DNA from 3 places in the Paenibacillus sp. FSL M8-0228 genome. Region 1 is predicted to be linked to each of the others. Evidence: riboswitches for the same ligand, from Rfam matches in the RefSeq annotation. Region 1 holds a riboswitch; each other region holds the start of a gene.
The links. Region 1 has a riboswitch for thiamine pyrophosphate ahead of MKY98_RS02140 (ABC transporter substrate-binding protein). Riboswitches for the same ligand answer to the same signal wherever they lie in the genome.
Positions count from the first base shown of each region.

Region 2: it holds a riboswitch for thiamine pyrophosphate, as region 1 does, so the genes downstream of both, thiC (phosphomethylpyrimidine synthase ThiC) here and MKY98_RS02140 (ABC transporter substrate-binding protein) in region 1, are expected to answer to the same signal.
Region 3: it holds a riboswitch for thiamine pyrophosphate, as region 1 does, so the genes downstream of both, MKY98_RS13995 (thiamine phosphate synthase) here and MKY98_RS02140 (ABC transporter substrate-binding protein) in region 1, are expected to answer to the same signal.

Region 1 covers NZ_JBBOXA010000001.1:469,931-480,378, forward strand. The annotation lists gene MKY98_RS02110 (heavy metal translocating P-type ATPase) at 31-2,487, shown strand; gene nfsA (oxygen-insensitive NADPH nitroreductase) at 2,778-3,521, shown strand; gene MKY98_RS02120 (TatD family hydrolase) at 3,700-4,512, opposite strand; gene MKY98_RS02125 (ABC transporter ATP-binding protein) at 4,568-5,518, opposite strand; gene MKY98_RS02130 (ABC transporter permease) at 5,563-6,339, opposite strand; gene MKY98_RS02135 (MTH1187 family thiamine-binding protein) at 6,336-6,629, opposite strand; gene MKY98_RS02140 (ABC transporter substrate-binding protein) at 7,169-8,212, opposite strand; TPP riboswitch at 8,407-8,516, opposite strand; gene MKY98_RS02145 (pyridoxamine 5'-phosphate oxidase family protein) at 8,786-9,220, shown strand; gene MKY98_RS02150 (bifunctional 2',3'-cyclic-nucleotide 2'-phosphodiesterase/3'-nucleotidase) at 9,443-10,448, shown strand, end outside.
Region 2 covers NZ_JBBOXA010000001.1:870,624-881,071, forward strand. The annotation lists gene queG (tRNA epoxyqueuosine(34) reductase QueG) at 1-586, shown strand, start outside; gene MKY98_RS03965 (YneF family protein) at 694-948, shown strand; gene folE (GTP cyclohydrolase I FolE) at 1,003-1,596, shown strand; gene MKY98_RS03975 (lipoate--protein ligase family protein) at 1,759-2,604, shown strand; gene MKY98_RS03980 (Fe-Mn family superoxide dismutase) at 2,809-4,188, opposite strand; gene MKY98_RS03985 (alpha/beta hydrolase) at 4,445-5,482, opposite strand; gene MKY98_RS03990 (IclR family transcriptional regulator) at 5,783-6,526, shown strand; TPP riboswitch at 6,682-6,794, shown strand; gene thiC (phosphomethylpyrimidine synthase ThiC) at 6,982-8,826, shown strand; gene MKY98_RS04000 (hypothetical protein) at 8,949-9,101, opposite strand; gene MKY98_RS04005 (YitT family protein) at 9,610-10,446, shown strand.
Region 3 covers NZ_JBBOXA010000001.1:3,171,186-3,181,633, forward strand. The annotation lists gene MKY98_RS13950 (alpha/beta hydrolase) at 1-515, shown strand, start outside; gene MKY98_RS13955 (low molecular weight protein-tyrosine-phosphatase) at 659-1,123, opposite strand; gene MKY98_RS13960 (thiamine diphosphokinase) at 1,272-1,913, shown strand; gene MKY98_RS13965 (C40 family peptidase) at 2,193-2,690, shown strand; gene MKY98_RS13970 (response regulator transcription factor) at 2,755-3,447, opposite strand; gene MKY98_RS13975 (ThiF family adenylyltransferase) at 3,590-4,651, opposite strand; gene MKY98_RS13980 (thiazole synthase) at 4,648-5,415, opposite strand; gene thiS (sulfur carrier protein ThiS) at 5,418-5,621, opposite strand; gene thiO (glycine oxidase ThiO) at 5,618-6,766, opposite strand; gene MKY98_RS13995 (thiamine phosphate synthase) at 6,831-7,424, opposite strand; TPP riboswitch at 7,689-7,797, opposite strand; gene MKY98_RS14000 (ABC-F family ATP-binding cassette domain-containing protein) at 7,892-9,445, opposite strand; gene MKY98_RS14005 (hypothetical protein) at 9,630-10,448, opposite strand, start outside.

The sequences.
Region 1 (10,448 bases):
CCCACTGGGGTATAGGAGGAGGGTTATACCATGGAAAACCGTGCGACCGACGGTGACAAGCAGGCAACGCTTCACATTACAGGGATGTCCTGTGCCGCCTGCGCAAGCCGTATTGAGAAAGGTTTAAATCGAATAGATGGTGTGGCACAGGCTAATGTGAATTTGGCTTTGGAGCAGGCGTCGATATCCTATGATCCCAAGCAGGTGGAGATCGCTGAATTCCGCGACAAAATTGCTTCTCTTGGGTTTGGAACTGTAAGTGAAGAAGCCAATCTGAATGTAACGGGCATGACTTGCGCGGCCTGTGCAACCCGGATTGAAAAGGGATTGAATCGGATGCCTGGTGTAACAGGTGCCACGGTAAATTTGGCGATGGAAACCGCTCATGTGGAATATGCCGCGGGGAGTATTGCGGTTGGTGATCTGGTGAGCAAAATTGAACAGCTAGGCTACGGAGCGATCCCGCAGAGCGCTGAGGACAATATCGCGGATGTCCGCAGTAAGGATATCCATCGTAAAAAATGGAAGTGGATTGTGTCCGCAGTGCTGTCGTTGCCGTTGTTGTGGGCGATGGTGGCTCATTTTTCCTTTACATCATGGATTTATGTGCCAGAACTGTTCTTGAATCCATGGTTCCAACTAGTGCTGACAACGCCGATTCAGTTCGTCATTGGTTGGCAGTTTTATGTGGGCGCGTACAAAGCGCTTCGTAACGGCAGTTCGAATATGGATGTGTTAGTTGCACTAGGTACGTCTGCGGCTTATTTTTACAGCTTGTACCTTACTCTGCGTCCGGCTGATGTTATGGAGGGGATGGCGGGAATGCCTGTCATGACCATGCCGGAGTTGTATTACGAGACAAGCGCGGTGCTAATTACGCTTATTTTGGTTGGTAAATGGTTCGAAGCGGTAGCCAAAGGGCGTTCGTCCGAGGCGATCAAGAGCCTGATGAGTCTACAGGCGACAACGGCACGTGTAGTACGTGATGGGCAAGAGCTTGATATTCCGATTGAACAGGTACGTGTGAAGGATATCTTTATTGTACGACCCGGCGAGAAAATTCCTGTCGATGGTGTGGTCGTAGACGGACGTTCGGCAGTGGACGAATCCATGTTAAGTGGTGAGAGTCTTCCGGTTGAAAAAGAAGCTGGTTCCGCAGTTACAGGGGCGACGCTCAATAAAAACGGGGTTCTACGTATCCAGGCTGAGCGTGTGGGTGGTGATACGGCGTTGTCCCGTATTATTAAGGTCGTGGAAGATGCGCAAAGCTCCAAGGCTCCCATTCAGCGGATTGCGGATCAGATTTCCGGTATTTTTGTCCCCATTGTTGTTGCTATCGCTGTGTTGGCCTTTATCGTCTGGTTTTTCCTTGTGACGCCGACTGATTTTGCAGGCTCACTGGAGAAAATGATTGCAGTTCTCGTCATTGCTTGCCCTTGTGCGCTCGGATTGGCAACTCCAACGTCCATTATGGCAGGATCGGGACGTGCCGCTGAATATGGTATTCTGTTCAAGGGCGGCGAGCATTTGGAGATGACCCGTTCAGTCAACGCAGTGGTGTTGGATAAGACAGGTACAGTTACGAATGGCAAGCCCGAGCTGACGGATGTTATGGTTGGAGCAAGCGGCATGGCTGAAAAGGATCTGCTGCGGTTGCTCGGTGCGGCAGAAAAAAGCTCGGAGCATCCGCTGGCGGAAGCCATTGTAAAGGGGATTGCAGATCGAGGCATTGAGCTGGTAGGACCGACAGATTTTGAAAATATTCCGGGTTATGGTGTGAAGGCACATGTGGAAGGTAAACAGGTATTGGCCGGTACACGCCGATTGATGAGCAGGGAAGGCATCGCAATAGATGACTTAGCTGAGCAGTATATGAATGATCTGGAAAATGCAGGGAAAACTGCGATGCTTGTTGCTGTGGATGGTTCCTATGCTGGACTGGTGGCCGTGGCGGATACGATTAAAGAAACGTCACGAGAGGCCGTTGCCCGTCTGCGCGCGATGAACATTGAAGTCATCATGATTACGGGTGACAATGAACGGACTGCGCGGGCTGTTGCCGCCGAGGCTGGAATTGAACGAGTGCTGGCGGAGGTATTGCCTGAAGGAAAGGCTGAAGAAGTGAAACGACTTCAGGAACAGGGCATGATCGTAGCTATGGTTGGGGATGGTATTAACGATGCGCCTGCGCTGGCTACTGCTAATATTGGGATGGCGATGGGTACGGGAACGGATGTGGCCATGGAGGCGGCGGATATTACCCTCATGCGCGGCAACCTGAACAGCATTCCTGACGCGATCGAAATGAGCCGCCGGACCATGACAAACATACGGCAAAATCTGTTTTGGGCGCTCGGGTATAACGTGATCGGTATTCCGATAGCCGCTTTGGGCTTCCTTGCCCCATGGTTGGCGGGAGCGGCCATGGCATTTAGCTCTGTTTCAGTTGTGCTGAATGCGCTGCGTCTCCAACGAGTAAAGCTGTAGGTGTATGGATGTATCGGCAGGATAGCGTGCTGTCGGACTTCTGTATCGAGATAAAGTTATTATCAGAGTATAGAGCAAGTACGCGCAATTGGTTGGTTTCTCTGCGTGCTTGCTTTTTGTTGTGTTTGGTTTTTTAAAACCATCAACTTTCATTACGTCAGGTTGCTTATCATTCGCGAAAGTTCCATAATATTTGTAGGAGTGCCATGCAAGCATGCAAGAACTTCTTCGTATACTCACAGCTTGAAGTAGATAAAGAGCTTATATTATGGATTAGGAGTGAAGCAGTCATGAATGATACGATTTCCTTGTTGATGAATCACCGGTCTGTGCGAAAATTCAAGTCAGACCCCATTACCGACGAGCAGCTCGCAGCTATTGTGGCAGCTGGCCAAATGGCTTCCTCGTCCAGCAATGTGCAGGCATATACCGTTATCGCCGTTACCGAGCCTTCTTTGAAAACAAAACTGGCGGAGTTGGCAGGAGGGCAGGCTTACGTTGAGCAATGCCCTGCGTTTTTGGTATGGTGCGCAGACCTGTATCGCTTGAAACAGGTCACGCTCCACCATCAGCCAGGTCAGCCTTCCTATGAGGGGTCCGTTGAAAATTATACGGTTGCGACCATTGATGCCGCGTTAGCTGCACAAAATGCAGCGGTAGCCGCTGAATCACTGGGCTTGGGCATCGTCTACATTGGCGGCATTCGTACTAACATAGCAGAGGTGTCTGAGTTGTTAGGGTTGCCAGAGCTGGTGTATCCAGTATTCGGTATGTGTATTGGTGTACCGGATCAGGAAACGGGCTTGCGTCCACGCCTTCCGCTGTCCGGTGTTTTGCATATGAACGGCTACGACAAAAATCAGACGATGAAAGCTGTAGAGGTATACGATCACACATCAGCGGAATATTTGAAGGAACGTACGGGCGGTCAACGCTCTACGCCATGGTCTGAGCAAATGGCCGGAAGATTGACCGAGCCAGCACGCTTGCAGTTGAAGCCATTTTTGGAACAGAAGGGTTTCCTGAAGCAATAAAATTTGAGTAGCGACAAAAAACTCTGCAAAATACAAGTACATTTGAGCTATATACGTTTGAAAATACAAGAACCTCCTTATTTACGTATGATGAAGTTCCGCGTAAATAAGGAGGTTCTTTGCTTTGGTTGCATGTTGTGGTTGTAAACCTTCCAGTCAGTAAACAGCTGGTATATCTTTATCCATCAGATAGTGAGTAAAAGCGTCTCGTATTTTCATAAAATAATTGATGGACGGCAGATTCATCTTGCTGGGTCAGCTTGCTGTACGCGCGAATGACGTCGGCAGTCATCCGGGGATGTGTCTGTTGTCCGGTAAAAGGACCCTCGAACGGCCAGGGACCGTCTGTCTCTGCCATGATCTGATCAGACGGATACTGTCTTGCCAAACTGCGGATCTCTTCTTCGTACAGGAGATCCGGTGTGAAGGAGACATAATAGCCGTTCCGGGCGATACGTTCGGTCGTGGCGGCAGAGCCTTTAAACCAGTGAAAATGCGCCTGCATGACGCCGTGACGTTCCAGAAGGTCACAGGCGATGTCTGCGTCTTCATAAACGGCGTGCAGGACAATGGGCTTGCTATGCTTGCTTGCAAACTGGATGAAACGCTCCAGTAGCACTATGTAGGGAGCGAGGTCAAAAGGAGCTCCGCTCTGCGAGGCTTCTAGCCGATTGTAATAGGGTAAGCCGACTTCACCCACGGCGACCATCTGCTGTACATGTTCGTCCATCCAGTCGAACAAGAGGTCAAGCTCAGTTTGCGGTGGAAGGGCCTGTTCGGGATGAAAGCCAAAGGCTGGCCGTACTAGCCCAGGGTAACGCTCGGCTAACCGTAGATTGGCTCGGCCGGAGTCCAGATGCATCGACACGGCTATCACAGCTTGGACGCTGCTATCAGCAAGTGAAGCGAGCAATAGCTTCTGTTGCTCGGGCGGGTAGCTGTCTACATGAATGTGCGCGTCGATTAATGGAGCGGGTCTTGTTGTGGTCAAATCCAAGCCTAGCTTTGTTTGGCTGTTCCATTTCGATGCACATCGAACTTTTACGTCACTCATGCCGATTCAATCCATCTTCCGGGATATTCTTGTGAACGCTCTGAGCATTGTCCATGTCGCCGTCCAGTTTGTACTTTTCCTCACGCATCCAGCCGGTCATGGTTCGCTTCCATTCAATAAAGAGAGGATCGAGGGTGATTTCTTCCCTACGCGGGCGGGGAAAAGGGACATCTACGACATGCACCACCGAAGCAGGTCGCGCTGACAGCACATAAATGCGGTCGGAGAGCAGCAGCGCTTCTTCAATGCTGTGGGTAATGAACAGCACAGAGCGGCGGTTCTTCTCCCACATCCGCAGTAACCATTGCTGCATATCTGCACGTGTCAGCGCGTCGAGTGCGCTGAACGGCTCATCCAGCAGCATTAATTCCTGCGGGCTGAGCAGTGCGCGAAGAAAGGCTGCACGCTGTTGCATTCCACCAGACAGCGTATGTGGATACGCCTTGGCGAATTTGCCTAGTCCAACCTGCTCGAGCCATTGCAGGGCTTCTTTGCGACGTTCGCGTTCACTGGCGTACTGAGGGGGGACTGCTGTATTTTTACGTGGAGCATTTTCCTGCCCAAGCAGTACATTATCCAGCGTGGTGCGCCACGGGAAAAGGGCGGGCTGCTGTGGCATATAGCTGATATGCCCACGTTCACCAGTCATGTCTCGTCCGTGCATACGGATACGTCCCTGCTGTGGTTTGAGTAGCCCGCCGATGATGTGAAACAGCGTACTTTTTCCGCTGCCTGACGGACCGATGAGAGAAACGAATTCTCCCGGCTTGACTGTGAGGGATACATCCTGCAGCACGGGCAGTAAGCTTCGCTTTTCGCGGAAGGCGAGGCTGATCCCGTCCAATTCCAGAGCAGAAGGGGCAGTCGAAGGACTCTGCTGGTCCCCGGCTCGTTGTTCATTAGCAACGTTGTGTGATGATAAGTCAGTCGGATGCAGACTCATATGTGCCACGTCCTTTCTTTGCTGTATTTAATTCAAGGAGGAAGCTATTCCTGATCCGGTTTCCAGCGAACCAGCCATTTTTCCAGTAGTACTATGATGACAAACATCAGTAAACTGAGCGCGACAATGATGCCGATGGCGGCAAAAATGAGGTCCGTGCGATAGGCCGATTTTTGCAGCAGCATATAATATCCGATTCCTTCGCTCGCACCAATCCATTCGGCAATAATTGCGCCCATCACACTGTAGGTGGCAGCAATCTTGATGCCGGAGAATACTTGCGGCAACGAGTGTGGCAACTCCAGCTTCATAAAAATAGCCATGCGACCTGCACCCGACATCTGCATATAGTTCATCATCATACGGTCCGTCCGTGTCAGCCCGTCCATGGTCGCTACAGCCACGGGAAAAAAGCATACTAAGGTAATGACCATCAGCTTGGGCAGCATGCCAAAACCAAACCACACCATGAGCAGCGGCCCCAGGGCGATGATCGGAATGTTTTGGCTCAGGATAAGCAGCGGATACAGGGCGGATTTGAGAAAAGGAATGGTATGAAGAACGATGGCGATCAACAGTCCCGTTGCTGTCCCTATAGCGAATCCCACAAGTGTCAGGCGAATTGTAGCCCATGTATGGGCACCAAGCAGCGCCGTCTGGGCCATGCCCTCCTGTACGATGAGGGATGGAGCTGGCAGTAGCCAGGATTCAATATGTAAATAGGAAACCGCCCCCTGCCAGGCTGCTAAAAAGAAGAGGACCGCCACAAGGGGCGGCCATACGCTTTTCCACCAGGATGCGTTCTTGCCTTTCGGATTCATGGGCGATATTTCTCGGTCAGCTTGTTCATGCTGATGCCTTGTGGGTTATGTGCGATTTTGATCTGTGAAATGACGCTGGGACTGCCCGCTTCCGTCAAAGCCTCATGCATTTCTTTAACCACTTTCAGCAACTCGTCGAGCTCGCCCTCCATGGTCGTATCCAATGGGTTCACCTGATGTTTGACACCGGAGCGCTGAATGACCTCAATCGCCTTATCTACATACGGGTAAGAGTCCTCGTTATTAGGAGTTTTAGGGATTACTTGAATACTGAGCAGTGTATTAGCCATGCAAATTCACCTGTCCTTCATTTGGAGTGTTTTAGAGAAAATAGGGTGGTTTAAGGCGTTTGAGACCGCTCCGCGTTTCATTTGGTCTTACGATCGCTGTTGCAGGGGGATTCTTGGATTATTTAAGTTTTCAAAGGTAAGAATTCCCCTGCAAAGGCGAACGCTCCGCTTCTCCAGATTCAAATGAACCGCTCCGCTGCTGCCCGCCTTAAAAGCACCCTATTTTTAAAGCTGGTTTGTGCGGCATTTTTAACACACAAGCGCACCTACTTAGCGCTTAGATAATATGAAACTAAAGAATAAACCAAGTTGAACGAGAACGAAGTGGGCGGAATGGTGCTGTACAAGCGTTAGCGTTCGCTTTAAAAGCTTTCCGTAGGAAAGCTCGCTTCGGAAGCATAACCTCCCCGGATTTCTACACTAATCATAAGTTTTTATTAAGAAATCCGGGGCGGTGGCGATGGGAAGCACCATCCGACTGCGTAGTAGGGCTTCGTTCACTTCTCTAGTTCAGTCTTATTTAGTGGTTTAACAAATGGTCAGCGCTTGGGCAAGAAGTCGTTTGTGAAGGCCTTATCGACTTCCAAAGGCTTGCTGAGCAGCTTGCGTTCGTACATCCAGTCCGAATAGTTTTGCCATACCTCCGCTTTTTGCACGCCCCATTGCGCGGCATCATCCTGATAACGTGGGCTTAGCCATTTTTGGCTGGCAAGTACCAGTTTTTTATCCAGCTCCGGTACAGCTTTGCTTAAGATGTCCGCGGCTTCTTCCGGATGGGCGATAGTGTATTCATAGCCTTGGGCGGTAGCGTCCATGAACGCTTTGACCAGCTCGGGATCATTTTTTATCGTCTGTTCGTTGCTCACAATTACAGGCGTATAGTAGTCGAGGCTTTTGGAATAATCTTTTACATACAGCATATCCAATGGCTCATCTCGAAGTTGGGCCTCGATTCCGGTCCATGCGTAGAAAATCCAGGCAAAGTCGATATCCCGCTTCACGGCTGTAAAATAGTCTGCATTGCCCATGTTGACGATCTTCACTTTGCTCACATCGCCTTTGTCTGAATCCATGATGGATTTCATGACCGCTTCTTCTACGGGAGAGCCCCAACCGCCGTATTTTTTACCTTCAAAATCTTTCGGGCTCTTAATTCCGCGATCTACCGGGGCTGCGAAGCCTGAGGTATTATGCTGAATCACCGCAGCGATGGATACAAGCGGCACACCTTGCGTGCGGGCCTGTGTGACGCCTTCTTGGTAGCTGATACCAAAAGGTGCAGCATTAGAAGCAACCATTTGATCGGCTCCGCCTGAACCAGGTTGAACAATTTGGACATTCAAACCTGCTTTTTCGTAAAATCCTTTGTCCTTGGCGACATAGAGTCCCGTATGATTCGTATTGGGTGTCCAGTCGAGCACGATTTTAACATCTTTGAGCCCCTTTGCCGGAGTAGACGTTTGAGTGTCGGTAGCGGAAGCCGCTTCTTGGGATGTAGGGGGACTTCCACCGCAAGCGGTCAGGGTCAGGGCCAAGAGCCACAGACTGATCAGTCCCAGGCTTAATATTTTCATGCGCTTCATCGTTAGTGTTCTCTCCTTTTGATTACCCGTTATCCATCCAATCAGACAGCTTAAGTTTCCCATTTTCATAAAAATAACATCTGCCGGACGCGATCTTTCCAACAACTTAATCCTCAACAAAAAAAGCGCCCCGAGTTTCCGGGACGCTTGCGCTTGTATATACCAAAGTAAGGGATGGTCCTATGTAAAAAAGGCACATCTTGCTTAAGCATTCCTACGCTGGCATTACCCAGATCAGGTTGTAAGGGTCAGTGTCTTGGGACACACTCTCAGCCGGCCGATTCCAGCACCCCTGGCATTGTATGGTTTAATGGGTTCATTTATTCGGGTTTACTACGACGATTATATGCTTTGAATGCAGGTCTGTCCAGCATGAAGGGAGAGATAACGGTTCATTTGCCGAACGACAGGGTACACTTTTACTGTGAGCTTTGATCTGAAAATGAGTATGAATCAATCCGATTCGATCCGGTCATGTTATTTTCAGAACAGCTGCGCAGGTAGGTTCAGATGGGCTGGTGCCCAATGGCATGGCGTAGAGAATTCTAATTCGTGAAAAGGAGTTGTTGTACTGTGGGTAAAACGGAAACATTGGATCGCAACCAACTGGAACAAGCCATTGTGAAGGCTTTGGATAACAACAAATTTTGTACGTTAGGTACGGTAGAGGGTGGCAAACCGAAAGTACGCTATATGGCCCTTTTTAACGATGGAATGAACATTCATCTGGCGACAGATCGCAAAACGCATAAAGTGGATGAGCTAAAGGACAATCCGAATGCTTATCTGCTGCTGGGTTATGAGGTTGGCGGTACGAAGGAAGTTGTTGAAGTGGAGGCTACCGTCCAAATTACAGCTGATGAGGGGCTACGCAAACAAGTGTGGAACGACTCCTTGAAGGAGTGGTTTTCCGGACCGGACGATCCCGATTATGTCATTCTGGACGTGAATCCGACTCGCATTGAGTATGTGGGTCAGCAAACGGAGCGCCAGGTGTGGAAGAAATAATACGAATATAAATGGATAAGCCAGTAAATCTCCAATTTTTTCAGGAGGTTTGCTGGTTTTTTTATGTTTGAGAAAATTAATTATTTTTTCATAAATAATTTTAAGTAAATGACTACTCTTTTGTCTGGCGTTGGATTAAAATAGAAATGGTGAGTTCAAGGCTTACATATATGTGCAAAAGTATGTATATGAGGCATACACCTTAATGAGGAGGGGTATATTTTGTTATTACGTAAAAATTGGTTTAAAGGGTTTACAGCAGCAGTTGTAGCTTGTAGCATGCTGGTGTTTTCAGCCGCTCCATCCTGGGCAGCTAGTGATTCTCGTGATAGCGCTACGGTGAATTTGCGGATCATGGAAACAACGGATATCCATGCGTCCCTGATGAACTACGATTACTATTCGGACAAAGAAACCAACGAGTATGGCTTGGTTAGTACAGCTAGCTTGATCCAGAAGGCACGTAGTGAAACAAGAAACAGTATGCTGTTCGATAATGGTGATTTGCTGCAGGGCAACCCATTAGGCGATTATATGGCCCGCAACAAAACCTTTGAGAAAGAAGGCGGTGTCCATCCGGTCTACAAGATGATGAACCTGATGGGCTATGATGCAGCTACAGTGGGCAACCATGAATTCAACTACGGTCTCGACTTTCTGGACAAATCGCTCAAGGGAGCTGATTTTCCTTATGTAAATGCGAACGTTTATGTTGATAAAGGGGGCCAAGCTACTAAGAATTATTTTACCCCTTATCAGATTCTTGATAAAACAGTAACGGACGAGAAGGGCGAAGAGCATACACTCAGAGTGGGTGTGATCGGTCTGGTCACACCTCAAATTATGCAGTGGGATGAAGCCAATTTGAAGGATAAAGTCGTTACGAAGGATATTGTGGAAACGGCGAAAAAGTTTATTCCTCAAATGAAGACGGAAGGTGCTGACATTATTGTCGTGCTTGCGCATACCGGTTATGAGGATGTGCCACAAACGCCACTGATGGAGAATGCCGTTAAGTATTTGAGCCAGGTGGACGGAATTAACGCTATTCTGTTTGGGCATGCTCATAAATCTTTCCCTGGCCCTGATTTTAAAGATATGAAGGGTGTAGATCTGGATAAGGGAACCATTAATGGGGTACCAGCCGTGGAAGCTTCCTCATGGGGCAAGGATCTGGGTATCATTGACCTGAGCCTAGAAAAGAAAAATCGCGAGTGGAACGTGACTA
Region 2 (10,448 bases), 400 kb from region 1:
AGAGGAACAAGAGCAGGCAGAAGAGCTAAAGGCATCTGAATTATCAAAATCAGAAGTAACGGCCGGGGATTCACAGAGTCCAACCACCATTTATTATGATGAGATGGAGACACCTGTGGGCACGTTAACGCTGTGCGCTACGGATCGGGGGCTGTGCCGAATAGACTATGGCGTTTTTCATGCGAAGGAAGCACTGCTTCAGCAATGGGCCCGAACATGGATTGGGGAATATGTCTATGTGCAGGAGCCGGAAAAGCTGCGCGAAGCTGCGGACCAACTGCGTGAGTATTTTGTTGGAGAACGGCGGGAATTTAGTATAGCTTATGATTTGAGAGGGACTCCTTTTCAAGAGCAGGTGTGGCGTGCACTGCAAAATATTCCGTACGGACAAAGTGTGTCCTACAAAGATATTGCGGAATCGATCGGACGAGCCAAGGCAGTACGTGCTGTGGGTGGAGCCAATAACAAAAATCCGTTACCCATTCTGTTTCCATGTCACCGAGTATCGGGTGCTAACGGAAGTTTGGTCGGTTATGCTGGAGGCTTGCCAGTCAAGACGAAGTTGCTGGATTTGGAGAAACAATAAGGACATATGTTTGCAAAAAGTGATTTGCTAGCTGTCCCATGTTTTGCTATGATAGGTTCGTGTGTAATTCAAGATGTTTCATATAAATATACAGAGGTGACGACTTCGTGGTGTGGAATATTGTCATTCCGATTATTACCCTGATTGCTGGTTTGGTTGGGGGATTTTTCATCGGTGCTTATTATCTTCGTAAACAGCTTGAGAAGATGCAAAACGACCCTGAAACGCTGCAAAAAATGGCTAAACAGATGGGTTACAACCTGAATGGGAAACAAATGCAAAAAGCCCAGCAGATGATGAAGAACCAACAGTTCTCCAAAAATCAGCCTGGTCCGCGTAAAAATCAGGGCCGTCGGAAATAATGAGCAACGTGAGTACGGATGCCGCATGAGGTTGCTGCATAGAGGAGGATTACTGTGGCTGGCGTAAAAGATTATATTAACCGCAAAGCTGCGGATAACCGGGATAAAATCGAGTACCATGTGGAGCAGATTTTACAACTGATCGGTGAGGACCCCAAGCGTGAAGGGTTGTTGGAAACACCGGCACGCGTTGCGCGCATGTATGAGGAAATATTTGCGGGTTATGAGGTTGATCCCCGGGATGCGCTGGGTGTGACATTTGACGAGAATCACGAGGAGCTTGTGATCGTGAAGGACATCGTCTATTACAGCCAGTGTGAGCACCATATGGCTCCTTTCTTCGGAAAAGTGCATATCGGCTATGTACCCAGCGGCAAAATTGTAGGATTGAGCAAGCTTGCACGCCTGGTAGAGGCAGTGACCCGCCGATTGCAGGTACAGGAGCGTATTACTTCACAGATCGCTGATATTTTAAATGAAGCGGTCTCCGCTCACGGGGTTATGGTAGTCGTAGAAGGCGAGCACCTGTGCATGTGTGCAAGAGGTGTCAAAAAGCCTGGTAGCAAAACAGTAACGTCTGCGGTACGCGGTACGTTTCGTGATGATGCAGCGCAGCGCGCAGAGTTTCTGTCGCTGCTTAAGGATTGATCGAACATCGCAAGACGTTTATGTGATGAACAAAAAAGGGTGGTTTACGCATAGGCGTAGCCACCTTTTTTTGTTAACATCAGATATAAACGACGGGATAGCCGCCTTAAAATTACGATTAGCCTATGGATAACAGTTATTTTTATAGATAGGGGATAACGTATGGAGAATGTACATAGATCAACAGAAAAAACAACAGCTTTGCCTGAGTTGCAGTGGTTTGAAGCACCACTTGCGGACACTCAGGAGGACGTTTTGTCTCCGCTGGCTTGGGAGGAGCTGGCCTGTCGGCAAGTAGGGAAAGGAGCTGCACCCATTTTGCATCTTTGGCGGCATCCGTCAGCGCTTGTGATCGGTCACCGGGACCGCAGGCTCTCTTACGCCCCACAAGCGATGGAGCGAGTGCGCAACGCGGGAACTTCGGTATGCGTACGCCCCTCAGGTGGAGCAGCCGTCATGCTGGACAGGGGGGTGCTGAACCTGTCCTTGATCCTGCCGAATCCACAGCGGGCCATCAGCCTGCATGAAGATTTTCGGCTCATGGCAGCGCTAATTGCCGATGCGCTGGTTCCGTGGTCTGGCGAGGCGCAGACCGGAGAAATCCCCGGGTCCTTCTGTCCCGGGGATTACGATGTCAGCGTCCGGGGCCGCAAGTTTTGCGGCATTGCACAGCGACGTCAAGCCAAGGCGTATATCATCACAGCCTTCGTGATGATTGAGGGCAGCGGTGCAGAGCGTGCACAGGCGGTACAGCAATTCTATACAGAGGCAGCCGGAGATACTTCGACAGGCGTGCAGCAGCAGGATTACCCCCGGGTGAATCCAGCAACGATGGGTAGCCTGGCAGAGCTGGCTGGAGTGCCGTCTGTTGAGGCGTACACGGCATCTTTGCGCCGTGTCGTCGAGAGCCAGACAGCCATTTCACCTGCCGATAGCTGGCTGGTACAACCGGAAGGATGGACCGAACAAATGGCAGCGCTCAGAGAGCTATACGATTTGCAGGTGTAGTTTGTCTTTAGCTTAGAAGCCTATTAGTGCGTGTTCAAAAAGTCGGCTTTTCAGGACCGAGAAAGTTGGATGAAGCTAGGGACTGAGTAGCGGAGCGTAGACAGATCTACGTGAGCAACGGAAGGCCCGGCTGAATTCAAGATTCGACGTCGAATCCGCTTCTTGAATAGCTTCGTTATGGAAAGACGACTTTTTGAACAACCTCTAGAAGGGTTGCCATCTCAGCTTGGAGGCTTGATCGTAGCGTGCTTCCACTTCAGGCCAGTTAACGACATGCCACCAATCCTCAATGTATTTGTTGCGCTCGTTTTGATGCTTTAAGTAATATGCGTGTTCCCACACATCTATCGCCAGCAGCGGAATGGACTCCCATTGAGTCAGATTCTGGTGCTTTTCGGCCTGCAAAATTTCAAGCCGTCCCGCGCGCGGACTCCATACCAGGATCGCCCAGCCGCCACCCTCGACCTTTTCGGCTGCCGAACTGAATTGTTTTTTGAATGCATCGTAGCTGCCAAAATCTTTTTTAATCTGTTCAGCCAGCGGTCCGCTTGGGTTTCCACCGCCTTGAGGACTCATGATCGTCCAAAAAAGAGTATGCAGATAATGGCCTGCGCCGTTGAATGCCAGTTCGCGTTCCCAATGTTTTACGAGATCAAAATTACCTGTTTTTCGGGCTTCTTCCAGCTTCTTTTCCGCTTTATTCAGGTCATTCACATAGCTCAAATGATGCTTGTCATGGTGAATGCGCATCGTTTTTTCATCAATATACGGTTCAAGCGCATTATAGGGGTAAGGGAGCGGTGGGAGTCGATGTCCTCCAATAGGAACCGACCGGCCGATTGAGGTTTTTTCCGTTGCCGAAGGTTGAGCCTGGCTGGATTTGACGCCTTTAGTCGTCCATGTGCCTTCTCCCCTTATGCCTGCCTGACGTTCTCGAAACGCTTCCTCTGGGTAATTCTCACCCTCTGTCGCTACATGATACAACCCAGCAGCCCTTGCGATGGAGCCAGGTTCTTGAAAGGGGGTTGTCGAGATCAGGAAATATTGGCTTTCATGTGCCGCGTGTAATACAACTCCAGCGGATTTTGGCTGCTGACGCAATGCATGACTGTGCTCGCTCAGCAGACCGAGCTGCCGTACATACTCCTGTGACTGGCGGTTTGCGGTTTGTAGCAAATCGTCCAATCGACGATTTAATTCTTGTGAGTCAGGCTGAGCGTTTAATGCTGACTCTGACGATGGCATCTTTACAGATGATGATGCGTCTAATCCCCTTGACTGTTTTGGAGGTTCAGTGAATTCGTGTGTATGTGCTTGTGGGGCAGCCGACAGCTGTTTCCATTCCTGATGCCACGCCTGATCTGCCGGATCAAGTGCGCTCCGTTGCTCTTCAAGCAACTCTATGGCGGTGCGTTCCGTCTGTTCGAATACAGTCCGCCAATCATCCAGCAGCCGTACATAAGTAGGCTCCAGTCCCTCGGTAGCGGATTTAATCACTTCCACATGCCAACTTTCCTGCTGCTTCCAATGCCGAATTTCCTCCAGCACACGTAAGGGCAGGAAAGACCCATAAGTACTCAGCATCGTTTTATACCTCCCGTATCCCACTATGGCTATCCGGCGGATCTGGCAGATCTGCCCTGGATGCATACGTACCCAGTATATTCGCTGTCCTATCGGGAATATGTCTATGAACTCGCTTAATTTGGTCACATCTGTTACGTAGAACAAGAATACCATGGTAAACGAAAAAGAAGCCCAGCTACGGCACGGGTTAGTGTCCGTAGGCAGGCTTCTTCAAGGTGAAGAATTAAATACAGTTTTTTTGAAAAATAATTCTTTACTTTGTAGTCGTTTGTTTGTGGGCATCAGCGATCGTTTTCTTGTCCTCCAGCTCCTGTACACTGCTTAGAAACGTCGATACCCGCCGTAGATATTCACGGGGATGCTCTCTGAAAATAAGCTCATGTATTCCGTTTTTGACAATCCATACACTGGAAAGTGGGTTGGTTTGATTGGCAGCGAGCTTTTCCGCAATAGGATAAGGAGCCTTTTCATCCTGTGTACCATGCACAAACATGATCGGGAACGGATAGTTTTCCTTTTTAACCTCCTGATATGGAATCTGATGCAAGCTGGTGCCGTTCAAGACTGGAAACAGCAACTCCAGAATTTCCAAAGACGGATGTCTTGGCAGGTTAATTTGATTGTGAATGTTATGGTACAGCGTATCCGGCTCCAACAGGAAAGTGCTGTCCAAAATCATTGCGTCCACATCCTTGGTTTGCAAGCCCGCCTGAAGAGCGGTTCCTGCCCCCATGGAGAAGCCCCATACGATAATCTCCGACGAGCCGCGTTGCTTCGCAAGCTGGATCGCTCCGAGAAGCTGCTGGGATTCCGCTTTGCCTCCGGTTGCGACTGATTTGCTGTTTTGTGACGCGAATCCATAATCGAACATGACCACATTAAAGTTCAAACTGTGGGCATAATGCGCCAGATCATACATGGGAATCCAGCTTTCTTCGCGGTTAGCTCCATAACCATGGCTGAAAATAATCGTTTTCCGCGATTGATCCGCCGGGATATACCAGCCTTGTACCATGCGGCTACCATCCTTGGCAGGGAAGCTGACTTCCTCATAAGGCATGTTTTTGGCCTGCATCGGATTAGAGTACAGCGGCGCGACGGTAGGATTCGTAAGTACCCATGCGATGTAAGCATGCAAGGCAATAAAACAAAACAACAGAAAAAAAACGACCGACAGCAGCAGAGCAATCACAACGTGCTTGAACCGCAGCAGACGGGGATTAAAGAGTGGGGTGGACGGCTCCTGAACAGCGGTCTGTAGCTGAGAGTTGCGCTGGGATGTAGAAATCATGTAAGAGCCTCCTTATATAAAATTGATCTTCGTTTCAATAGAATTTAGGTATAATTCCACTTGAAAATGATAGTGTATATCCGTATAGATACCTATTATCGTATGATGGGGGTTATCCAAAGTCAACGCCTGAACCGGAAAAGTAAAAATGATGCAAAGAATTGTCGATGTTTGTTCTCGTTCTGTAATATGGTTGTCACAAAAACATCGGTTTACAGTAGCCGCGACTATTCTATATAATTTATGTAACCATGTTTCATAGTGTGAAACGAATATGGATACAAGAGGAGCGGTTCACGAATGGAAGACCGTAAATTAACCGTTCGCGCTGTAGAGCGTGCACTTGATATATTGCTGTGTTTTACCGCAGATTCGGATCTTGGCCTAACGGAGATTGCCTCCAAAATTGGTCTACATAAAAGCACGGTTCATCGGCTGCTGACTACGTTGGAGGATCGGGGCTTTGTCGTTCGGAATGCCGAAACGGAAAAATATCGACTTGGCTTCCGCATTTGGGAGCTATCCACACATTTGTCCCAAAGTGACGAGCCGGCGGTGTTGTTACAGCCTGCAATGGAAGGACTGCGTGACCGTCTGGGCGAAACGGTCAGCTTGTACTTACGGGACGGCAGCATGCGTATTCGCATACAAGCCGTGCAGAGCAATCAGGCGATCCGCAGGGTTGCGCCTGTGGGTGCGCGTATGCCGCTGGCTGTAGGAGCCTCCAGTAAGGTGCTGGCTGCCTTTATGCCGCCGCAGGAGCTGGAAGCCCTGCTAAGCGGGAATGAATGGCCGCCCTCGGTAGACGCGGAGGTCTATAAAGCCCAGCTGCAGGACATTCGCGAGAAGGGCTATGCGACCAGCTATGAAGAACGGGAGCCAGGGGCCGCTGCTGTGGCAGCACCAATTGTGAACCGGAAGGGACAGGTCACTGCGGCTTTATCTGTATCCGGTCCGGTCAGTCGGCTTGCACCCGAGACGCTACATGACTTTGCTCCGATTTTGATCGAAGCGGCGAAGGAAATGGGGCTTATGCTTCCGTAACAAGAATGAATGCAGTTGAAGCAAGCAAAGTGATTTGGTGAGGAGCGTCTTCTTGCTAAATGGAACCTAGAAGGGTTGCCAAAGCCATAAATTTGAAGTAGTCTGATAAGGATGGCGGGATGTCTGTTATGTCCGCCTCATGTGAATAGAAGTATCGCAGTTACTGGGGGAGCCTGTAATGCCGGGCTGAGATGGAATCGTGTAAGATTCCGGACCCTTTGCACCTGATCTGGATCATACCAGCGTAGGGAAGTAATCGGCCATTGAAATGTATACGCAGCTGCTGTCTACGGTGACGCATTGGAATAGGATTATTCCACATGTGCACGGTCTGGATAGCTGCCTCGTTAGATTAGCCGGTTCCCTCGGGAACCGGCTTTTTTGCATAGATCAGCGCCACCCTGGGAATGGTTCCGGATCGGTGTGTCATTTCATCGAAACAGGAGGAATGGACAATGAAGCCGACAGAAGTAGAAGGAACAAAAGGAACAGAATTTAAATCAGCAGAAGTAAGGTTGGCAGGAACAAGGGAAGTTGGGGTAGAGAAGACAAACGGGGAGCAAGCCAGTGGGGTAACGCCCTTTCCAGGGAGCCGTAAGGTATATATTCAAGGCTCGCGGCCGGACATTGCCGTCCCAGAGCGGGAAATTGCTCTTCATCCTACACATACGCCGCAGGGCACGGAGCATCATGAGCCATTGCGTGTGTACGATACGAGCGGTCCCATGACTGACGAAGCCTATCAGGTCGATATCCGTCAGGGCCTGCCTCCATTACGGCGAGCTTGGGCACTGGAACGGGGCGATGTGGAGGCTTACGAGGGACGCGCCGTCAAACCGGAGGATAATGGACTGAAACCTGGCTCCAAACGGGAGACAGTTGAATTTCCCGGCGTGACCAACCGTCCGCTTCGTGCTTCGCAAGGTCGTACAGTGACGCAAATGCATTATGCACGGCAAGGGATCATTACGCCCGAAATGGAATTTGCGGCGATCCGCGAAGGGGTGGAGCCTGAGTTTGTACGGCAGGAATTGGCGGCTGGACGAGCCATTTTGCCTTCGAATATCAATCACCCGGAAAGTGAGCCGATGGTCATTGGGCGTCATTTTCACGTGAAGATCAATGCGAACATTGGTAATTCTGCGGTTACCTCCTCGATTGAGGAGGAAGTGGAGAAAATGACCTGGGCTGTGCGTTGGGGCTCGGATACAGTTATGGACCTATCCACAGGCCGTAATATCCATACCACACGTGAATGGATCATTCGGAATTCTCCTGTACCGATTGGAACTGTGCCGCTGTATCAGGCACTTGAAAAGGTGAACGGCGAAGCAGAAGCGCTGACGTGGGAGTTGTATCGCGATACGCTGATCGAGCAGGCGGAGCAGGGAGTGGACTATTTTACAATTCATGCGGGTGTATTGCTGCGGTATATACCGATGACGGCGAATAGAATGACGGGAATTGTGTCCCGTGGCGGGTCGATCATGGCAGCCTGGTGCCTTGCGCACCATCAGGAGAATTTTTTGTATACACATTTTGAAGAAATCTGCGAAATTATGAAAGCCTATGATGTGGCCTTTTCTCTCGGGGATGGTCTACGTCCAGGTAGTATCTATGATGCGAATGATGAAGCACAGTTTGCAGAGCTGGAAACGTTGGGCGAGCTAACGCAAATCGCATGGAAGCATGATGTTCAGGTCATGATTGAGGGGCCGGGACATGTCCCTATGCATAAAATCAAAGAGAATGTGGATTTGCAAATGGAGATTTGTAAGGAAGCTCCTTTCTATACCTTGGGACCGCTCACGACGGATATTGCCCCCGGATATGATCATATTACCTCAGCCATCGGGGCGGCGATGATCGGTTGGTTCGGGACGTCCATGCTGTGCTATGTTACGCCTAAGGAGCATTTGGGTCTTCCGAATAAGGATGATGTCCGTGAGGGTGTCATTACCTACAAAATTGCGGCACATGCTGCCGATCTGGCGAAGGGCCATCCACGGGCGCAGCAGCGGGATGATGCTTTGTCCAAGGCACGCTTTGAGTTCCGCTGGCGGGATCAGTTCAATCTGTCGCTTGATCCCGAGCGGGCCTTGTCCTACCATGATGAAACGCTACCAGCAGAGGGAGCCAAGGAAGCACATTTTTGCTCGATGTGCGGCCCCAAATTTTGTAGTATGCGCATCACGCAGGACATTCGCGCCTATGCAGCGGATAAGGGGCTGAACACCGAAGAAGCAGTGGCCGCTGGGATGCGTGAGAAGGCAGAGCAGTATCGGGATGGCGGTCAGTAAAACGAATGTGTGAGTTTAGGAACGCATGAATCAAAAAAAGCCGTGGTTCTCTACAGTCGATGTAGGAAACTACGGCTTTTTGGCTTATGTAAAGCGAGTCATGCAACCGGATAAACGGCGCCTTATTTTTTACCCATTTTTTCATTCAAAATGTCCTGAAAGCTGAGCTTCTTCTCCGAGCTATCTTCTTTCTTCTGCATACTCACCGCGTTGGCACGTTGGTATTGGTGGTGAAAGGGCATCAGGGTGTGGACGGTTAAGTTCATTGTATTCATGTAGATCATTCCTCCAATTCCATATTGTCAAATTCAGATTGAGTTGCTTTGGACGTCTGTATAGGACTATTTGTATGTACTTGATGTCGCAATGCTATGTAGGTTGCTTGGTTATGTTTCAATCATTATACCCACATTTATTCAAAGTAAAACGCTTTTGACATAAAACAGGAAGATGGTCATGTGTGTTCAAAATGCCGATTAGGAGGATGGTCGTTTTAGGGGAAAATGTGCCTAGGTCTAAAACAAGGGCTTGAGGCCCGTTTTCTTAGTTTAGTAGTCGGGATTGTGTTTTTTTGTCGAATAACCTTGTAAAAGGAGGGTTTTGCGGACTCCTCAAGTCAGGATTGAGGCAGTCTGGTGGCGAATTAAAGTGTCAAAGTTGTATTGACTTTATGTTTGGTAGTAGATACCATGAACTGGTTGTCAGCGTATTTTGACAACAAGAGTCAGCCAATCGATCTGGCGATTCATCCTTTGAAATGTTAGAGAGAGGATTAGAGCATATATGAAAAAATGTATTGCAGACATCGCATTTATTATTCTGGGTGCGTTTTTTTTCGCGCTAGCTGTTAATCTGTTTGTGATCCCGAATGAGTTTGGCGAGGGGGGCGTTACAGGGGTCACAATCATCCTGTACTACCTGTTTCAGTGGTCTCCCTCGATCGTTAATCTGGTGATTAATGGCTTGCTGCTGATTGTCGGATATAAATTTTTAGACAAGAGAACGACCTTGTACACTATCATTGCGGTCGCTTTTAACTCGCTGTTTTTACATTTAACAGTCAACTGGCGGATTGATTCGCATGAGCCGACGATTAATGCCGTATTTGCCGGAGTTTTGGTGGGGGTTGGCATAGGCCTAATCGTACGGGTAGGCGGCACTACGGCGGGTACGGTCATTTTAGCACGGATTGCCAACAAGTATCTGGATTGGAATATCAGTTATGGCCTGCTGTTTTTTGATTTGATTGTCGCATTCTCTTCCTATTTTATTATTGGCCCGGAGAAATTGATGCTAACTATCGTTATTTTGTACGTTGGTACGAAGGTGATGGACTTTATGATCGAAGGACTGAACCCCAAAAAAGCGGTCATGATTATTTCGGAGCACCAAGATAAAATTGCCGAGATGGTCATTACGAAAATGGATCGTGGAGTTACTGTCCTGTCAGGCCACGGTTATTACACTAAAAATCCAAAAGAAGTGCTGTATATCGTCATTAGTAAACAAGAGGTATCGGCGCTTAAAAAGATAGTGAAAGCCATCGACACAGCAGCGTTTATCACCATTCATGACGTGCGGGACGTGTTCGGAGAAGGTTTTCTGGATATTTCGAAGTAACT
Region 3 (10,448 bases), 2.7 Mb from region 1:
TCATTATTGTAGGTGTGGAAGTGAATACAAAAATTCGAACGCAGGAGTATGCTCCCTTTGGCAATCGTTTTGAGGCGTATACCGCCTGTTTTGCAGAAGAGATTATTCCCTATGTAGAGCAAAAGTATCCTATAAGAAAAGATGCAGCGTCCCGTATTTTGGCGGGGGATTCACTGGGAGGCAGTGTGTCTCTGCATTTGGCTTTGATGTATCCTCAGTTGTTCAACCGCATTATCAGCCTCTCAGGTGCTTACTATGAAGCTTCGCAGGAAATCATCGCCCGTGAGAAAGATCTGTCTCATTTGCGGGTGTGGATGACGGTTGGCCTTCAGGAAGATGCATTTGAGAGTGATACTGGCATTTACAACTTTGTAGAGCTTAACCGTCAATGCGCAGATTTGCTGCGCGAACGGAACGTTGAAGTTTCTTACCGTGAAAAGGATGGCAAACATTTGTGGGGCTTTTGGCAAAACGAGTTGCCTGACGCGCTAATGTATTTTTTGGATCGCGCCTGAGTAAATTCTCCCAGGTAACTAAAAGGGAATGGAGCATTTGACCTACTAGGTCATAAAGCTCCTTCTTCTTTTTCATGATTTGGTTGCGCTTTCAAAAATGTATAACGAAAAACGGCAATGATTGCCGTCATCTGTCGTTCACATTATAGCTTTTCTTCTACGATCTTGTCCAGCAAGGCGTCGCAACCTGCGTCCATTAATCGATAGGTCTCTTCAAAATTCCCTGTAAAATATGGGTCGGGTACTTCTCTTAATTTTTCTTGAGGGAGCAAATCCATAAATTTTAGAATATCTGCCTCCGCTCCACCTGCAATCTTTCGAATGTTTCGTTCATTAGAGTCATCCATGCACACAATATAATCAAACGCGTCAAAATCACGGCCCGTTATTTGCCGCGCCTGTATGCCTTGTTCGCTGATTCCATGCAGTTTAAGTTGCTTTAGTGTTCCCTCATGCGGAGGATTTCCGATGTGCCAGTCGCCTGTCCCGGCCGAGTCCACCCCGATTTCTGCACCCAATCCCCGTTCCTGCGCTTTATGTCTCAGTATTGCCTCCCCCATCGGAGAGCGGCAAATATTGCCCAAACACACAAACAAAACGTTAATCATTTCGTTCTCCTTCCTATTACACGTTACACTTCCTTTTTTCTGTTTCATTGTAGCCATGTCCTCCAAAATTGTGCAAGCCATATTTAACGCGGTATACTTAAAAACGATGGTATATATAGGATCGTATCAGAAAGAAAGGATGTTGATTATGACAAAAAAACGAGCGATTGTATTTTCAGGTGGTCGTCTTAATGAAGAAGATTTACATCAAATACAGCCCGATGATTTTATTATAGGTGCAGATAAAGGTGCTCTTTTCCTGATCGAGCACGGTATTACACCACATATCTCTGTAGGAGATTTTGATTCAATCACACCAGAGGAAAAAGAAAAGGTAGAATCAGCAAGCCAACGTATGATTGCGTGCGATCCAGTACTTAAAGACTTAACAGATACTGAGCTTGCTTTAGAAATCGCTATGGACGAACAGGCAGATCAAGTACTGATGCTTGGTGTGACTGGCACCCGGATGGACCACACATTGGCTAATGTTCAAATATTGGTACGTGCAATGCAGCATCATATTAGCTGCGCTATTATGGACGCACATAATTATATTGAGCTCACCGGATCAACGCTTGAAATCCAACCTATGGGCTATACATATACCTCCCTGCTTCCTATGACCGCCGAAGTAACTGGCATACAACTAGAAGGATTTATGTATCCGTTACATAATGCCACCCTCAAAATGGGACAATCACGTGCTGTCAGTAATAAGCTAACGGCTTCAAAAGGTACGATTTCCATCAAAAGCGGTCTGCTACTCGTTATTCAAAGCAAGGATTAATTATGACATTATTGTAACCATTATATAAATTGTTTTTCACTCAAAACCCTTGATGAACAAGGGTTTTTCCGTTTATAGAGATCAATGAATCGATATATTTTTTACAAATTGTAATTTTTAATCGTTTTTTAATAATCGCTGTGTAAGTCTTGTCCCTCAAGCATTTGAGCGTTCTTTTCCAACTATTAGGCGGCTTCAAAACTGTTATACTCAACGCTGTCAGTTAGTTAGCAACTCAGCAAAATATTGCACAAATCAATTTTTGGAGGTACTTACAACATGAATATGCAGAAAATCATAAAAAAGGTAATTATAGCAGGGGTCGCAGCCACGATCGGCTTTGGCACTTTTGCAATTGAGGGAACAAATACGGCACAAGCCGCCACTACGACTTCGGTAGGCCAAAAAGTAATTAACTACGGTGAAAAATATATGGGAACTCCTTATAAGTTTGGAGCTTCCACAAGCACTACACGTAATTTTGACTGTTCTTCTTTCATGAAGCACATATTCAAGAAATACGGAGTAAATTTGCCGCGTACTTCTGTTCAACAGTCTAAAGTTGGACATGCCGTATCCAAGTCCAATTTGAAAAAAGGCGACTTAGTTTTCTTTTCAAGCGGTAGTCGTGCTACAGGACGCAACATTACCCACGTAGCAGTCTATATGGGCGGGGGTAAAATTTTACACACTTACGGCGGACCTGGCGTGACCATCTCCGATTTGAACTCTGGCAACTGGAAAAGAACATACATTAAAGCACGCCGCGTGCTGTAGTATGAAACTCATTTTGAAATATGCGAGCCGGGACGAAAAGTTCCGGCTTTTTTTATACCTAATACTATTCTGATACGGTTGGTGTTCTGAGTGAATAACCAATACCTCGTTCCGTACGGATCATTTTAAACTTATATCCCTTATCTACTTTAACCCTCAAATGTCTGATATAGACATCTACAACGTTCGTATCAACGATATAATCATGTTTCCAAACATCCTTCAGAATTTGCTGCCTGCTACAAACTTGGTTAAGATGTATCGCCAGATGAAGTAAAAGATCAAATTCCTTCGGAGTTAATTCCAGCTTTTGTCCCCCTCTGCTCACCAATCTGCTTGCATTGTCTATATGTAAATCACCCGCCTCGATTGCCCTTTTCACATCACGTTCAATACCAAAAATCCGCAATAAATTAGCCACTCTAGCCTGAAAAACTCTAGGATAAAAGGGCAGAACGATCACATCATGTGCTCCTTGTTCAAAACAGGAAACAATATGGTCCTCCTCATCCGATGAAGTCATTGCTAATAGCGGGACATGAGGATGGTATTGCTGCAATATGCGAAGTAAACCTTGCGAAACTGTCTGTTCATCTTTTATATTGAGCAGCAGCAAATCCACAGGATTATGGGCTACATAAGAGCTTGCATCCGTCGTATTGCTAACATGAACCACCTGATAACCTTCCTGCTCCAATGGACGAACAATTACGGGAGACGCTTCATTTACATCCACAAGCAAAATTAACGGGCTCACCTTTTCACCCACCTGGTTTGGACATAGCATTACATATTGGATACGAACAAGTTTGTGTTATAAGCCATTAAAGCATATTAATATTATTGTAACAAAAAAGCAGAAAATCATTCTCCAAAGAATGGCTTTCTGCTTTTATCGTTTAACCCAAATAGCGATGATACAGACTTCTTGCTTTTGCCACGTCCTTTGTCCCATGGATCAGCGCTCTGCCATCTGCAAAAACAACCAAGCGATGCTCGCTTGTACTAAAGGAAACCAAAAACGGATTTCGCTCTACTTTTCCTTCTCCCAAAGAAGCAAATCTATCTGCCGTTTCTGCAAGATTCAGATGGATCGGGTTTGCTGGTCTAATTTGAACGGTATCCCTACCGCACAAAACATCTGTTTTCTGCCGATGAGAGGCCGACAAATAGGGATACGTCGGTTGGCTGCCGCAAGAAGGACAGTTCTCCTTTTTAACGCTATCTACCGCTATCGCTACATACTCATTTTTCCACAAATCAAACGAAAGTAACTTTCCTCTCAAATCTTCCGGATATCCGCCAAGAAGTTTGAAGGCTTCCGTAGTTTGGTTAGCCGTGACCATCTGTACAGCCTGCGGAATAATCCCGGCGGTATCACAGGTTTCCCCACCAAACGGTACAGTTCCCAGCAGACAGTGAAGACAAGGCGTTTGACCCGGTAAAATGGTGTAGGTTACACCATAGCTGCCTACACATCCCCCATAAATCCAAGGTATCCGATGCTTGAGTGCCATGTCGTTCATAAGAAGTCGGGTATCGAAATTATCGGTTGCATCCATCAAGAGATCTACCCCTTGGATCAACTCTTCCAGCTCTTCCACCCCAACATCCAGTACATGTGCATGTATAACCGTTTCCGAATTAATATCCTTTAATCTTCGCTGAGCAGCTACTACTTTGGGATATCTTTGCGCAGCATCACTTTCCTGAAAAAGCTGCTGGCGCTGCAAATTGCTCCATTCCACATAATCCCGGTCTACGAGGCTCACTGTACCTACACCCCCGCGAACGAGCGTTTCCGCAATACCTGTACCTAACGCTCCGGCACCTATGATTAGTACGTGGGAAGAAGCAAGCCGACGTTGTCCTGTCGGTCCAAAGGGCGCGAATCTTTCCTGTCTGGAATAACGGTCACTTGAATGTGTTCCTCCTGCACCGGATTTGTCAGTTACCTTCATGCCTGAACCATACCTTCTATCGGACTGCTTGCTGAAGCGTAACGTTTTACAGGAATCATCCCCGCCTCAAAACCATATCTTCCAGCACGAACAGCCAGTTTCATGGCCTCGGCCATTTTTACCGGGTCCTTCGCTCCTGATACGGCTGTATTCAACAAAACAGCATCTGCCCCTAACTGCATCGCCATTGCCACGTCACCGGGTGAGCGAATACCCGCATCGACAATAACCGGAACCTCCGCCTGTTCAATAATTAGACCTAATGAAAACGGATTAAGCAAACCATGTCCTGTACCAATCGGTGAAGCTCCAGGCATAACGGCATGTACTCCAAGCTCTTGTAGCCTCTTTGCTAGAATCACATCGTCCGATATGTAGGGCAGCACGATAAAGCCTTCTTCTAACAGCTTTTCGCTAGCTTTCAACGTTTCAAATGGGTCCGGCAGCAGTGTCTTGCTATCCCCAATGACCTCCACCTTAATCATATCGCACAGGCCGGAGGCTTTTGCCAATTGGGCAATACGAATCGCCTCCTCTGCTGTTGTAGCCCCTGCTGTGTTGGGAAGAAGTGTATACCGGCTCAAATCCAGCATATCGAGAAAATGCTGCTTATCCCGTTCCTCCAAGTTCAATCTCCGTACAGCAAACGTCAATATTTCCGTCTCAGCAGCCTCTACGGCTTGGGATTGGATATCCAGATCAGAGAATTTTCCTGTTCCCAACAATAACCTCGAGGTAAAAGATGCTTTTCCAATGGTTAACATAATCAACCGCCTCCCACAAAATGTACAATCTCTAGGCAATCTCCATCTTTCAGTACCGCTTCATCATGATCTTCACGGGTCAATATATGCCGATTCAGCTCCACCACTACGGTTTTCACCTTTACATCAAGCTCATGTAGCAATTGATTCACATGAGTGATTCGATTAGAAAAGGTCAGGCTCTGGCCGTTAATCGTCAGCTTCATAAGCTTTTCTCCTTGAGGAGCTCAGAAGAAAAACTACTTATCCCAAGTTCTGCTGCACAAGCCCCATTAAGCATAGCTGCCATCGCACGCCCGGTAGCATCACTCAGCAGGACACCGTTGCGATAATGCCCGACTGCAGCATATACGCCCTCGACCCCAGGAACAATGCCTATAAAAGGATGACCTGATACAGCCTGCGGACGTAAGCCCGCCCAAGCGCGTATAAAAGAAGCTTCACGGACGCGCGGCAGCCAGGCAGAGGCACGTGCCAACAACCCCTCCAAGCCTCCTACGGTCACCTCTTCGTCATATTGATGTGGAAGGCTCGTTGCCCCAATCCAAAGCTCGTTATTCTGTTTAGGCACGAGGTAAATATCATCAGCATAAATGGTATATTCTAACGGGTGATCCTTCAAGGAGACCGCTACCGCTTCGCCCTTGACCGGATAAAGTGGATATTCAAACCCAACCTGCGCTAGCAATTTCATGCTATCCAAGCCTCCGGCAATAATGACCTGATCGCAGGAAAAAAAACCACTATCTGTGCGGACACCGCAAATTCGATCATCCTGTATGACCAGTTGCTCTGCCTGTGTACCAGACCATACCGTTGCTCCCAGCACCGCAGCAGCACCTGCATAAGCACGGCAAAGCTGGACAGGAGCCACTTGTGTCTCCTTTGAACGATATATTGCCCCGATCGCTTGTTCATCCAAACCTGGAATTCGTCGGGCCAATTCTTTCGCATCCCACCAGATAGGACAATCACCCTTTCGCGTTTTAGCAGCTTTCCAGCGTTTTTGGCCTTCAGTCTCCGTACGGAAAGGGGTCACAAACCCTTCAGTACGGAATTCCACCGAAATACCTGACAAACGCTCTAGATCACAGACAAGCTCAGGGAATGCATCTCGACTTATGCGAGCAAATCGTGATAGCTCAGAGTCGGTGAACTCTTCACTTTCCGCTGCCAGCATTCCAACCGCTGCTCCTGAGGCTCCCTCACCCGGGATCAATCGTTCCAGCATAATCGTACTTCTTCCCTCCTTGGCCACATGATAAGCAATGGAACTGCCGATGACACCTCCACCTATGACCAAGCATTCAGCGTGTCCAATCGCTCTTTCCTCTGTGTGTATCTTTAGCATTTGTTCCGTATCTCCTCTCCATAAACCCTTCTGCTTTCAGCTTGCCTCTACTCTCGTTTTCTCGCTACAGGCTGTGAACTACAAGGTCTGCCATTCGCCTATACTCCATTGCAGCTGCAACGGGCGACTCAGCCTCCCATATACCAGACATCACCGCAATTCCGCTTGCTCCGGCCCTATAAAGCTCCGGGATATGATGCGGTTGTATGCCGCCTAGCGCAATCACCGGAATGTTCGACAACCTGCAAATATGTTCAAGCTGAGCTAAACCCCGCGGTACAATACCGGGCTTACAATGGGTCTCATATACGTGACCATAAAGTACATAGTCCGCTCCTGCCCGCTCAGCAATTTGCATCTCCTCCAAGGAATGTACAGACACTCCACAGCGTGTACCCTTTGGAAGTAGGCTTTTCACATCCACAACAGGTAATCCATTAGCTGGTAATTGAACGGCTCCGACCAAAGTAAGTAAAGCTACATCCACACGATCATTTACTACAATTTGTTGCAAAGGAACTTCCTGCTCCACCAGGCTGCGAGTCAAAGAAAGCAATGCAGAGGCACCATTCTGTTTTAAACGTGCGTGTACATAATGAACATACGGACAAATCACAGCAGCCACTTGGGCGGCTTGTGCAAAAGTGCCCTTTTCCATCGAAATTGCGTGTAATTCGATTTTGTCTTCACCTCACATTGGACTAAAGGATCTAAGCTTAGCCAGCCACGTCTACCAGCAGGAATGAAAGGGGATTATATGTGAATCGTCTACGGAAGCTCGAACTACTTAAAATGAACGAAACGCAAAAAAACCACTTCCCCAAGGAAGTGGTTTAACGAACGTCCAATAATCGAACGGACCATGAATCCGTATACGTGTATCGTCCCACGCACAAACAAAAATAAAGATGGTGTTGCCTTGTTTGTACGGCGCTCACTTCCCTACGCTGGCATAACCCAGATCAGGTGCAAAGGGTCCGAAATCCATTTATTCCGTCTCAGCCGCATGGGCGGCTCCCCTAGTGTGACTATTTTATTGTATAAGCTAAAGATAGCTTAGCATATTTTTCTAATTCTGCAAACCCCACTTCGTGTGAAATTTGCTGGAACTGGATTTAGCTGATTTTAGTTAACTTTACTTGACCACTCTTCCACATTCCACGTTTTGGTTACCCAATCCTCGTAAAAGTCCGGTTCGTGAGATACAAGCAATACGGTCCCTTTGTATTCCTTCAAGGCACGTTTCAGCTCATCCTTTGCTTTAACATCCAAGTGGTTGGTAGGCTCATCGAACAGTACCCAGTTGCTTTCACGCATTAACAGTTTGCAAAGACGGACTTTAGCCTGTTCTCCACCACTGAGCGCAGATAGCGGACGCGTGATATGCTCATTTTTCAAACCGCAACGCGCCAAATGCGCTCGTACTTCATGCTGGTTCAAATGCGGAAATTCATTCCACACATCGTCAATCGGTGTAATTTTCTCGGCCTTTACTTCCTGCTCAAAATAAGCGGGCTGCAAAAAATCACCTTGATAAGTTTTTCCACTGATTGGCGGAATTTTTCCCAATATGGTTTTGAGCAATGTCGATTTACCGACACCATTGTAGCCGACAATTGCAATCTTTTCGCCACGTTCAATCGTCATGGACATTTTAGGCAAAAGGGCATGTGTATAACCAATCTCAAAATCAATACCCTCAAATACCGTCTTTCCGCTTGCACGTGCCTCTTTGAATTGAAAGGTTGGTTTTGCGGCTTCTTCAGGCTTATCAATACGTTCGATCCGATCAAGCTGCTTTTCACGGCTCTTTGCTCGGCCTGACGTAGAGGCACGCGCTTTATTACGCTGAATAAAATCTTCCTGTTTCTTAATAAAATCCTGTTGCTTCTCATAAGCATCAATATGCTGGGCTTTGTTCAGATCCGCCATTTCGAGAAACTTTTCATAATTAGCTGAATAACGGGTCATCTTGGCAAATTCAAGATGGTAAATAACATTAACGACCTGGTTCATAAATTCAGTATCATGTGAAATAAGAATAAAGGCATAGGGATAGTCCTTCAAATAGCGCGTAAGCCATTCAATATGCTCTACATCCAAATAGTTGGTAGGCTCATCCAACAGCAGGACATTCGGCTTTTCCAACAGCAACTTAGCAAGAAGAACCTTTGTCCGTTGCCCGCCACTAAGTGCGGATACATCCCGATCCAGTCCTATGGCCGACAGACCTAGTCCATTCGCCATTTCTTCAACCTTCACATCAATGAGGTAAAAATCCCCCATATCCAGTTGCTCCTGAATTTCACCCATCTGTTCCAGCAACACTTCCAACTCATCAGGAGAAGCATCCCCCATTTTGTCAGTAATCTGCATCATTTCCTTTTCCAATTCCAACAAAGGAAGAAAAGCATCCTTCAATACATCACGTACCGTTTTGCCCGGTGTCAGCTTGGTATGCTGATCCAGATAGCCGTAACGCACACGTGGAGTCCATTCCACTTTACCCTCATCCTTAAGCAATTTTCCAGTGAGAATGTTCATGAGTGTCGATTTACCAACACCGTTAGCTCCTACCAAACCTACACGTTCCCCCGCAAGCAATCGAAAGGAAACATTTTTAAATAATGCGCGGTCCCCAAAGTTGTGGGATACATTTTCTACAGTCAATAAACTCATAAGCTGTTTTTGGCTCCTTATTGTCATCGGCATTGCCGACTGTTCTTATTTCATATGCATTTCGTTTCTCTCAAAGCTTTATTGTAGCACATTCTGCAACCATATCGGAATATTGAAAACAGTGAATTTTAAGGTTTTTTGGTATGGATCTGCCTAAAAAAAGAAAAACCACCCATGAGGGTGATTATTTTAAGCCATTATAACATTTGTACTCAAAGTAACCCGCAGCTGCTGCAGATTTTTCATCCGTGAAACGTTCACTCGCTTTAAAGGGAGCTGGACATGAATCTCTATAAAAATACTTTATTCCAGTATCTGGTTCTATGCCACCGATAATGTCTTGCTTTCTAACGACTCTCCCACCACCAAATCCATAGTTATTGTAATACCTGTCTCCAACCGGAATGCCTTGGATAAACGCGATCAGCCCCACATCATCTACCGTGTTGTACCACTCCTCTTGCGGAATGATCGGTAGCGTGAACGAATAAGTTATGCCGTTACGCGCTGCTTTTTCGTTATGGACATTAATAATTCGCGCCAAGTCCTCTTGAACGCTGCGAACAATGGTGGAACGACGTATTTGCTCAAAAGTTTCTGAATTATTCAGCAAAGATATAGCGGTCTGATCCTGAAGTTCCTTTTGAAAGCCCTCTATCCACCTGTGATTCCGAGCATCGTATGCGTGCACATAATTATCCAAGGTGAACCCCACACTGTTGCCTACTAAATCAACATAGGCATATGGCTTTTTTTCGCTCCATTTGTGGCCAATAGCAGCTTGTCCATGCTCGTCTGTATAGGCTTCTGAGGTGAACGCATAATAACCGTCATAATCCAGAATTACAATAGCCGGTATGTAATCCAATAATGCACGTTGTGCTACTATATCCCCATCAATGCCTACATTAAGAAAAAGGGTGTGCAGGAACGTGATCAGCGCTGCTTCTTTATCTACCCGAAAAAACTTATCCGATCCGTATCCGGCCTCGCGTTCCTGACG